Regions from separate parts of the Anoxybacillus sp. B2M1 genome, predicted to be linked through region 1. Evidence: a T-box and tRNA genes for the amino acid it is inferred to sense, from the RefSeq annotation. Region 1 holds a T-box; the other regions hold tRNA genes.

Region 1 (3,259 bases):
GGGAGCATTGTTTTGTAAATCTTTTTTCTCATAACCATCTTTTTGCGCTAAAACAGCTGCTAAAATATCTTTTGATCGCTGTTCGATCTCCATTGTAAGCCATGGATATTTTTCAAATGGCGATGGCTGCGGCGGTGCAAAATGTTGTGCAATCTTATATTTCAAAGCCTCTTCGTATTGGCTTTGAGAAATATAGCCTAATCTTTTCATTCGCTTTAATACAAATTTCATTCGTTCCAGAGCTGGAGAAAGATCCTTTTTTACTTGCCCATCGCTCGTAAACGGAGTGTAACCGAATGGGCTTTGTGGAAGACCTGCCAAAAAAGCGGCCTGCGCCAAGTTTAAATCTTTTGCGTCAATGCCAAAAATCCCTTTTGCCGCTGCTTGAATGCCGGCAACATTGCGACCGGATGAATTTCTCCCGAATGGAACCACATTTAAATACGCTTCTAAAATCTCTTCTTTTTTGAAAAAGTGTTCAAGTCGGAGGGCAAGCAAAATTTCTTTGGCTTTGCGTTCAAAAGATACCTCGTTTGTCAAAATTTGATTTTTGACAAGCTGTTGTGTCAGCGTGCTGCCGCCTGTGCGCATGGAGGAATTCGTTGCTTCTTGAAACAAAGCGCGCGCAATTGCTTTTGGAACTACGCCGCGATGCGTATAAAAGTATTCATCCTCTGTAGCGATAATCGCTTGAATAACATAGGGGGACACCTCTTTTAACGACACTTCCTCTCTCTCTAAATCGGAACGGAAGCTGCCTAAGTATACCTGATTAGCAAAATAAATATGGGTCGTTTCTTCATAGTTGTAAATATCCTTTTTCATTTCTTTATACGATGGAACCGGCATATTTTTTACTAAAGAGGCAAAGTAACCAGCACCGACTCCGAAAGCAAAGCAGGCAGCGCAAATAAGCAAAATAATGAACACAAGAAAAACATTCCACACAATTTCATACGTGATATATAGGTTTCGCAACGCTTTTTGCAGGGAAAACGGTTGTCTTGGCTGTTCCATGTTTGCCTCCATAAAAATCAAGTATGTCTTAAAAAATATGTGAATGTTCCAGTATAAGTTGAGCATGTCGCAATATGGACGCTTCAACATTTATCCTTGTGTGAGCAGGTGATGACCGGCTTGCCTTTCGACCGTGAGTTTTTGGTTTCGTGCAGCACAAGGACAACGGGTGAGCCGATTTGACCTTACGCCACAAGCATGCTAATGAATCCATCTTTCCCGGTTCATGAAGTTCATCCTTCACGAATAGATGGAGCGAATCGTTCCCTGTAAAGGCTTTTACACAATCATGCAGCAAAAGGCGTTCGGTTTTTTTGAGAAAAAGCCAAATCCATTCGGTTGGAAAGCTAACGGCAAATGTAAGAGAATAAAAATTAGTTTTATTATATCATATAAAATGTCAAATATTATGACTTTTTGTCCTTTTTTGCGATCATATTTGACAATTCAAATGGATTGTGGTAAAAACATGTATATCCTAAAATGAATGATTTAAGCGATGACAGGAATGAGTAGTGTTTATCTCCCTGTTTCAGAGAGCTGGTGGTTGGTGTGAACCAGTGCAAAGGTAGACGCGAATTACCTCCTGGAGCTTCTTTTGCGAACGGCTCTGCGAATGCTCAGTAGCAAAAGACGGTGAGAGGCCGTTATCCAAACAAGCGAGGGAGCAGAATGCTCTCTAAGTAGGGTGGTACCGCGATCAACACTCGTCCCTTCAATATGGAGGGACGAGTTTTTAATTTTTATGGAGAGGTGAAGCGCATGAATTTACTTCATGAATTAGAGTGGCGTGGGCTTATCAATCAAGTCACAGATCACGAAGGACTAGAAAAATTATTATCTGAAGAGAAAATCAGCTTATATTGCGGATTTGATCCGACAGCTGATAGCCTGCATATCGGCCATTTATTACCGATTTTGACTTTAAGAAGATTTCAGCAGGCAGGACATTTTCCTATTGCGCTCGTTGGTGGAGCAACCGGCCTCATTGGTGATCCAAGCGGAAGGAAAAGCGAGCGCTCATTGAACGAAAAAGAGATTGTACAGCAATGGAGCGAAAAAATCAAAGAACAGCTATCTCGCTTTTTAGATTTTGATACGGCGGAAAATCCAGCGAAAATTGCGAACAACTATGACTGGACTCGTTCTTTGGATGTTATTTCGTTTTTGCGGGATGTCGGAAAAAACTTTGGCTTAAACTACATGCTTGCGAAGGAATCTGTTCAATCGAGAATTGAAACGGGCATTTCCTTTACAGAATTCAGCTATATGATTTTGCAATCCTTTGATTTCCTAAAGCTATATCAAAATGAAAATTGCAGGCTGCAAATTGGCGGAAGCGACCAATGGGGGAATATTACAGCAGGATTAGAATTAATCCGCAAGACGGAAGAAGAAGCGAAGGCATTTGGCTTGACGCTTCCTTTAGTCACGAAGGCGGATGGAACAAAGTTTGGTAAAACGGAAAGCGGCGCTGTCTGGCTTGATAAAGAAAAGACGTCTCCATATGAGTTTTACCAGTTCTGGATTAACACAGATGATCGGGATGTGATCAAATACTTGAAATATTTCACATTCTTAACAAAAGAGGAAATTGAACAGCTAGAGAAGGAATTACAGGAAGCGCCAGAAAAACGCACAGCGCAAAAAGCATTGGCGGAGGAAGTGACAAAGCTTGTACATGGAGAAGAGGCGCTGCGGCAAGCCATTAAAATTTCCGAGGCCTTATTTAGCGGCAGCATTTCTGAGTTGACAGCAGATGAGATTAGACAAGGATTCCATGATGTTCCATCATTCGAGTATACAGGAGAAGCAGAGGAAGTGTCTCTTCTTGAACTTCTTGTCACGAGCGGAATTGTTTCATCGAAACGACAGGCGCGTGAGGATTTAACAAATGGCGCGATTTATGTGAATGGCGAAAGGGTCCAGGATGTGAATAAAGTCTTGACAAAAGAGGACCGTGTGGAAGGACAGTTTACCGTAATCCGACGCGGTAAGAAAAAGTACCATTTGATCCAATATAAATCATAGTAAACAAAATCCCTCTGGAATACTCCAGAGGGATTTTTCACATTAACGAGAGTAGAACTCAACGATCAATGCCTCGTTAATTTCAGCTGGCAGCTCAGAGCGTTCAGGGAAACGAGTGTATGTTCCTTCTAATTTTTCAGCATCTAATGTTAAGTAATCAGGAACGAAGTTGTTAACCTCTAACGCTTCTTTAATGATTTGAAGGTTGCGA
Region 2 (3,259 bases), 870 kb from region 1:
GACCCCATGAGCGCAACGGCGACAGATGCTGTTTTATTTCTCTCATCTAAAATTGGGTTTACTTCTACAAATTCAGCGGAAGTAATCAATTGTGCTTCAGCCAGCATTTCCATAGCCAAATGGCTTTCACGATACGTCAGACCGCCGATAACAGGAGTCCCTACTCCCGGAGCATCATGTGGATCTAAACCATCTAAATCTAACGATAAATGGACGCCATCTGTCCGCTCTTTTAAATAAGCAATCGTTTCCTCCATTACTTTCGTCATGCCTAAACGATCAACTTCATGCATTGTATATACTCTAATTCCCTTTTCGCGAATAAATTGCTTTTCACCTTCATCAAGCGCCCTTGCACCAATCAATACAATATTTTCTGGCTTCACCTTCGGGCTATATCCACCAATGCCGGTTAGAGCCTGATGGCCGAATCCAAGGCTGGCCGCAAGCGGCATCCCATGAATATTACCCGATGGGGAGGTTTCAGCTGTGTTTAAATCACCATGGGCATCATACCAAATAACGCCTAAATTTTTATAATGTTTTGCGACACCCGCTAAGGTGCCAATGGCAATGCTATGATCGCCGCCTAATACAAGCGGAAAATGTCCTTTTTTAATTACTTCATCAACGGCTTGAGCAAGCTTTTCATTTGCTTCAGCAACCGCTTTCAAATTTCGCAAATTTGATTTGATTCCTTCCTCATCTATTCGTTCAGGTTTGCCGATTGAAATATCCCCCAAGTCTTCAATGTCATAGCTGAGGCGTTCGAGTCTTTCTACAACGCCAGCATATCGGATCGCGCTGGGTCCCATATCTACTCCGCGCCGAGTCTGTCCTAAATCCATTGGAACACCAATGATTGAGATTTTTTTCATGCTGTCTCTCTCCTTCATCCTTATTCTATTTATTATTGTATCTAATAACTGAACGTTGACTCAACTTGACACTTTTTTGAATATTTATTCGATTATTAATAAGAAAAACGCCCGCCGATCGGCGAAGATGGCACAAGCCATGTTGAGGAAGGCTCGAACCAAGCTTGATCTTGCGCGGATGCTCAATAAAGTGATTCAACCTGCCGTCGCTGGGCCTTTACTTTTTAAAAAAATAAAAACTCCTTAAATCTCGTCGATTTAAGGAGTTTTTATGATGGAGCCTATCGGGATCGAACCGATGACCTCCTGCGTGCAAAGCAGGCGCTCTCCCAGCTGAGCTAAGGCCCCACGTTAAAAGGATTCATGTTGATAAGCGGAAGACGGGACTCGAACCCGCGACCCCCACCTTGGCAAGGTGGTGTTCTACCACTGAACTACTTCCGCAATAAAAAAATGAGCCATGGAGGACTCGAACCTCCGACCCTCTGATTAAAAGTCAGATGCTCTACCTGCTGAGCTAATGGCTCATTAAGAAAACAATGGCTGGGCTAGCTGGATTCGAACCAGCGCATCACGGAGTCAAAGTCCGTTGCCTTACCGCTTGGCTATAGCCCAATATGTTGATGAAACGTCAAATTTCATAAAGCTTTTTGGAACAAATGATCGAGCACTCAACAATACAAAAAGCTATTCCATCAAATCGAAATAACTTCACAATCCATCATTATGTATGAATGGTGGAGGGGGACGGATTCGAACCGCCGAACCCACAGGGAGCGGATTTACAGTCCGCCGCGTTTGGCCACTTCGCTACCCCTCCACGACCATCATGGTGCCGGCTGCAGGACTTGAACCCGCAACCTACTGATTACAAGTCAGTTGCTCTACCAATTGAGCTAAGCCGGCATAATAGATAGAAATCGAACGATAAAAGGATAGAGTTTGTGCCTCTTCCTCTCCAAGACATTCCAAGATGTCCAATGCGTCGAGGCAACTCGTAGTCATTTCACCGATGCTTCGCTCGTCTCTACCAATTGAGCTAAGCCGACGTCACCTATACTAGTTTTCATTGAAATAATGATGGAGGATGACGGGATCGAACCGCCGACCCCTTGCTTGTAAGGCAAGTGCTCTCCCAGCTGAGCTAATCCTCCTAAAAGTGACCCGTACGGGATTCGAACCCGTGTTACCGCCGTGAAAGGGCGGTGTCTTAACCACTTGACCAACGGGCCAAAAATAATAAACACAAGCTTCCAACCGGGCTTGAACCGGTGACCTCTTCCTTACCATGGAAGTGCTCTACCAACTGAGCTATGGAAGCATGGCTCCGCAAGTAGGATTCGAACCTACGACCTACCGGTTAACAGCCGGTTGCTCTACCGCTGAGCTATTGCGGAATAGTGGATAAACACAAAAACTAACGAATCATTATTCGTATTTTTCTACTGCCTCTTCCTCTTCAAGACATTCGAAGAAGCACAATGCGTCGAGGCAACTCGCTGTTTGCTCAGAGGAGAAATGCTCGTCGCTGAGCTATTGCGGAATATGTTTAATATAAAGCCTAGCAACGTCCTACTCTTGCAGGGGCGTTAGCCCCAACTACCATCGGCGCTGGAGAGCTTAACTTCCGTGTTCGGGATGGGAACGGGTGTGACCTCTCCGCCATCGTCACTAGGCTTGTTATTTCAAACAGACAAGTATTATTATAACGAGCATTTCGCCCATGTCAAGAACTTTTTGGTTCTTTCAAAACTAGATAACAGATCAGAGAAGAAAGGATAGGCGGTGCTTTTCTTGATGTCTAGCTCCGCTTTTCGTATTGTCTAGTTCCAGCTCGCAGCGCCTCGTGGAAAATCATCTCCCTCCATCGACATGCAAGCATGTCTCGTCGGAAGAATATTTTCCTTCCGGCGCTAAGCGCTCGCTTCCACTTTTCGTATTGTCTAGTTCCGCAAGCTGCATCCTACGGTCGTTTCCGCTTCTTCTGTCCCAGTCTCCTGACTTGTCCGTCAGAAGCTTAAACGCCCTATGGATGCAAGCGAGCTTGCTCCCCTTTTCGTATTGGTTAAGTCCTCGATCGATTAGTATCCGTCAGCTGCACGTGTCGCCACGCTTCCACCTCGGACCTATCTACCTCGTCATCTTCGAGGGATCTTACTTGCTTATGCAATGGGAAATCTCATCTTGAGGGGGGCTTCACGCTTAGATGCTTTCAGCGCTTATCCCTTCCGCACATAGCTACCCAGCGGTGCCCTTGGCAGGACAACTGGTACACCAGCGGTGCGTCCATCCCGGTCCTCTCGTACTAAGGACAGCTCCTCTCAAATTTCCTGCGCCCGCGACGGATAGGGACCGAACTGTCTCACGACGTTCTGAACCCA
Region 3 (3,259 bases), 650 kb from region 1:
TTCAATAAGCGCCAATTTTGTTTCATTGGCTAACGGCGAAGCCATAATGCGTTTAACAGCATAATGGAATTTTACCTCTGGAGCTTGACGAACGCGTGGATGAGTCATTTCATCTCTCAGCTCTTTTTCAATCGCTTCATGAATGAGCGCCTTACATCTTTCCTCTGTCAGCTCTTCCTCTTTGTTGAGCGAGCGATTGGACCAAAGTGACCGATAAGCTTCAAACAAATGCATAAATGCAGCCATAGAGATCCCCCTCTGTTGCGCAAAAGTACAAAATTCATTATACAACGATTGTATGATAAAATCATAAAAACAGATTATTCCGAATGTGGATGGCTCTAAGGCGTTAATTTAGGCAACGGCTAGATAACGATGTTTTTGACCAAAGTATATTGACAAATTATTTGTATCGATATAGAATGAAAATCGTCGCTATTTAGATATAGATAGTGATGGCTTGAAAAAATCATATTGACAATCTCACTTGTTTTATTATAATAATACTTGCTTACGTTTTTAAACACGCGGAAGTAGTTCAGTGGTAGAACACCACCTTGCCAAGGTGGGGGTCGCGGGTTCGAGTCCCGTCTTCCGCTTCAAAAGGATCTTTGTAATCGGTGCTCATGTGTGAATGGTTGCTTTAGAGCGGGAAGTAGCTCAGCTTGGTAGAGCACATGGTTCGGGTCCATGAGGTCGCAGGTTCAAATCCTGTCTTCCCGACCAGTTTCATTTTTGGGGCCTTAGCTCAGCTGGGAGAGCGCCTGCTTTGCACGCAGGAGGTCATCGGTTCGATCCCGATAGGCTCCATCGAATGGAGGAGTACCCAAGTCTGGCTGAAGGGGTCGGTTTCGAAAACCGATAGGGGTGTCACAGCCCGCGGGGGTTCGAATCCCTCCTCCTCCGTCCTATACATATCGCATGATTAGATGTCATACATATACGTGATAGCGGAATCACAGACGTTTTATTGAAATAATTTTAAAGATATACATATGTTTAACTGTTTTCGGTGAATTCGCTTTGTTGTATAGGAAAGCAAAGGGGATTTATGGTCAATTGGTCTGGAATGTGCGATCAATGACCCGTCGCTGATGTCATATTGACAAAATAGTCGTTGTGCACCGTATTTTAATGTACGGATGCGAATAAACATCCAACCAATGTACATCGTATCATGGCTCGATAGCTCAGTCGGTAGAGCAAAGGACTGAAAATCCTTGTGTCGGCGGTTCGATTCCGTCTCGAGCCATTTTTTATAGCTGGAGGGGTAGCGAAGTGGCCAAACGCGGCGGACTGTAAATCCGCTCCCTGTGGGTTCGGCGGTTCGAATCCGTCCCCCTCCACCAGTTAGGGGCATAGTTTAATGGTAGAACAGAGGTCTCCAAAACCTCCGGTGTGGGTTCGATTCCTACTGCCCCTGCCATTTTAGTATGGCGGCTATGGCGAAGTGGTTAACGCACCAGATTGTGGCTCTGGCATTCGTGGGTTCGATTCCCACTAGTCGCCCCTTGATGAATATGGAGAGGATTGGGGTATAGCCAAGCGGTAAGGCAACGGACTTTGACTCCGTGATGCGTTGGTTCGAATCCAGCTACCCCAGCCAAATGCGGAAGTAGTTCAGTGGTAGAACACCACCTTGCCAAGGTGGGGGTCGCGGGTTCGAGTCCCGTCTTCCGCTTTGATGGCGGCATAGCCAAGTGGTAAGGCAGAGGTCTGCAAAACCTTTACCCCCGGTTCGAATCCGGGTGCCGCCTTTGTTGCGAGTGTAGTTTAGTGGCAAAACTTCAGCTACGAGCGATGCGTCATTGAATATGTGACGAGTTGCTGATGTCGTGGGTTCGAGTCCCGTCACCCGCTTGTGGCGGTCCAATGGATCGACGAACCGTCTCATTGCTCTGTTTTTCGAACCAATGAAAGAGGCATAGCAAATTGCTTGCGACAGAAATGAGGATGATGTCCCAGTAGCTCAGTAGGATAGAGCAGCGGCCTTCTAAGCCGTCGGTCGGGAGTTCGAGTCTCTCCTGGGACGCTGAAAAAAGGGGTTTCCTATAAAAGGAAGCACCTTTTTTTCATGAGCAAAAGCAGCTCTTTTGCTTCAGGTTAGTTCGATGGGTCTTTTGTAGTTGTTCCTTTAGATAGGTCTGAGTTCTGAAATCGTACCATGTTGAGCGATTTGAAGGGAAGCCGTATTTTTATTGAAGCTGTAGTTTGCGCGTTGGATCATTGGTTGCTTCTATATGGCCCCCTGATTATTTTAGCGTGGTTTGCGCTTCAAGGTAGGATTTTGGCACTTTATGGACTTCGTATGCTGTACAAATTCCCGACTCAATCGCCCCTTGGATCCACCCGTGAACCGTTGAAGCGTGTTCTCCTGCAAAATAGACTCTTCCTTCGGGAGAACCGATATATTGCGAAAGCTCAGTGACTTGCTCGGGCTTAAACATCGTAAACGCCCCTCCAGAATACGGATAACGAACCCAACTATGGCTAATTCCTGTTTCGAACTCATGATAAACCTGCTGTCCATGAATAACAGCCAAGTTTTTAAGGGTATACTCTAGCCGATTTTCATCACTTAAACTATCCCATGGTATCGTATCGTCTTCCCATGTGTAGCTGGCCAGTACAACTCCTGGACCAGAGCTTCCCAGTCCGTGGCTTGGATATTGAGTATAAGTAATTGGAAGATCAGAGATAGTTCGACCGCCAAACATTCCTTCTTTTTCCCAGAAACGATGTTTAAATTGAATACCAGTTTTCGTGGAACCGACATAGTGAAGCTCGCGAATCGCTTTCCACTTGTTTTGGGAAAAAGAGTTTCTTGGCTCGATCTCTACAAATTGTAAAATCGAAAATGGAATGGTCACAATGACGAGATCGCCTGTAATTTGAAATGGCTCTAAAATTTTGGTATGCACGGAATGGACGGTCACCTGATTTTGATTTTGTTCAATTTTTCGAACCTTTTGTCCATATAAAATATCATTTTGCAATTGTGGGACAAACGCTTTAGGAAGCTGATCGTTTCCGCCAGTAATCTCATAAAATTTAATGTTTGGGGTAAATAGCACCATTAATTCGCGCAGCATTTCCAAAAAAGAAAGCTCTGGAAATCCTTCTACTGTCTGAATGGATTTAATCATATCAATAGCGCCGCGAGACAGCCTCATTCCAAAAGGATTGTATCGCAAGTAAGTATCCAGTGAATATTTATCCAATTCACGAATGGCAATCGGCCAATTTTTGATTGGATTTT

Evidence for each region. A T-box is a leader RNA that pairs with one kind of tRNA and senses whether it is charged. The one in region 1 lies ahead of tyrS (tyrosine--tRNA ligase), so its partner is inferred to be a tRNA-Tyr.
Region 2: it has a tRNA-Tyr gene. The T-box ahead of tyrS (tyrosine--tRNA ligase) is inferred to sense a tRNA for this amino acid. The anticodon was not compared.
Region 3: it has a tRNA-Tyr gene. The T-box ahead of tyrS (tyrosine--tRNA ligase) is inferred to sense a tRNA for this amino acid. The anticodon was not compared.

The regions. Positions count from the first base shown of each region.
Region 1 covers NZ_CP015435.1:3,358,435-3,361,693, forward strand. The annotation lists gene GFC28_RS16360 (transglycosylase domain-containing protein) at 1-1,017, opposite strand, end outside; T-box leader at 1,508-1,735, shown strand; gene tyrS (tyrosine--tRNA ligase) at 1,780-3,048, shown strand; gene rpsD (30S ribosomal protein S4) at 3,091-3,259, opposite strand, start outside.
Region 2 covers NZ_CP015435.1:2,487,070-2,490,328, forward strand. The annotation lists gene rocF (arginase) at 1-878, opposite strand, end outside; tRNA gene GFC28_RS12030 (tRNA-Ala) at 1,154-1,226, opposite strand; tRNA gene GFC28_RS12035 (tRNA-Gly) at 1,251-1,322, opposite strand; tRNA gene GFC28_RS12040 (tRNA-Lys) at 1,333-1,405, opposite strand; tRNA gene GFC28_RS12045 (tRNA-Gln) at 1,419-1,493, opposite strand; tRNA gene GFC28_RS12050 (tRNA-Tyr) at 1,614-1,698, opposite strand; tRNA gene GFC28_RS12055 (tRNA-Thr) at 1,709-1,784, opposite strand; tRNA gene GFC28_RS12060 (tRNA-Val) at 1,960-2,032, opposite strand; tRNA gene GFC28_RS12065 (tRNA-Glu) at 2,039-2,110, opposite strand; tRNA gene GFC28_RS12070 (tRNA-Thr) at 2,127-2,199, opposite strand; tRNA gene GFC28_RS12075 (tRNA-Asn) at 2,201-2,275, opposite strand; rRNA gene rrf (5S ribosomal RNA) at 2,438-2,554, opposite strand; rRNA gene GFC28_RS12085 (23S ribosomal RNA) at 2,940-3,259, opposite strand, start outside.
Region 3 covers NZ_CP015435.1:192,617-195,875, forward strand. The annotation lists gene GFC28_RS01045 (hypothetical protein) at 1-246, opposite strand, end outside; tRNA gene GFC28_RS01050 (tRNA-Gly) at 528-599, shown strand; tRNA gene GFC28_RS01055 (tRNA-Pro) at 650-726, shown strand; tRNA gene GFC28_RS01060 (tRNA-Ala) at 738-810, shown strand; tRNA gene GFC28_RS01065 (tRNA-Ser) at 817-906, shown strand; tRNA gene GFC28_RS01070 (tRNA-Phe) at 1,180-1,252, shown strand; tRNA gene GFC28_RS01075 (tRNA-Tyr) at 1,265-1,349, shown strand; tRNA gene GFC28_RS01080 (tRNA-Trp) at 1,353-1,426, shown strand; tRNA gene GFC28_RS01085 (tRNA-His) at 1,437-1,509, shown strand; tRNA gene GFC28_RS01090 (tRNA-Gln) at 1,532-1,606, shown strand; tRNA gene GFC28_RS01095 (tRNA-Gly) at 1,610-1,681, shown strand; tRNA gene GFC28_RS01100 (tRNA-Cys) at 1,687-1,757, shown strand; tRNA gene GFC28_RS19100 (tRNA-Arg) at 1,763-1,860, shown strand; tRNA gene GFC28_RS01105 (tRNA-Arg) at 1,959-2,032, shown strand; gene GFC28_RS01110 (flavin monoamine oxidase family protein) at 2,253-3,259, opposite strand, start outside.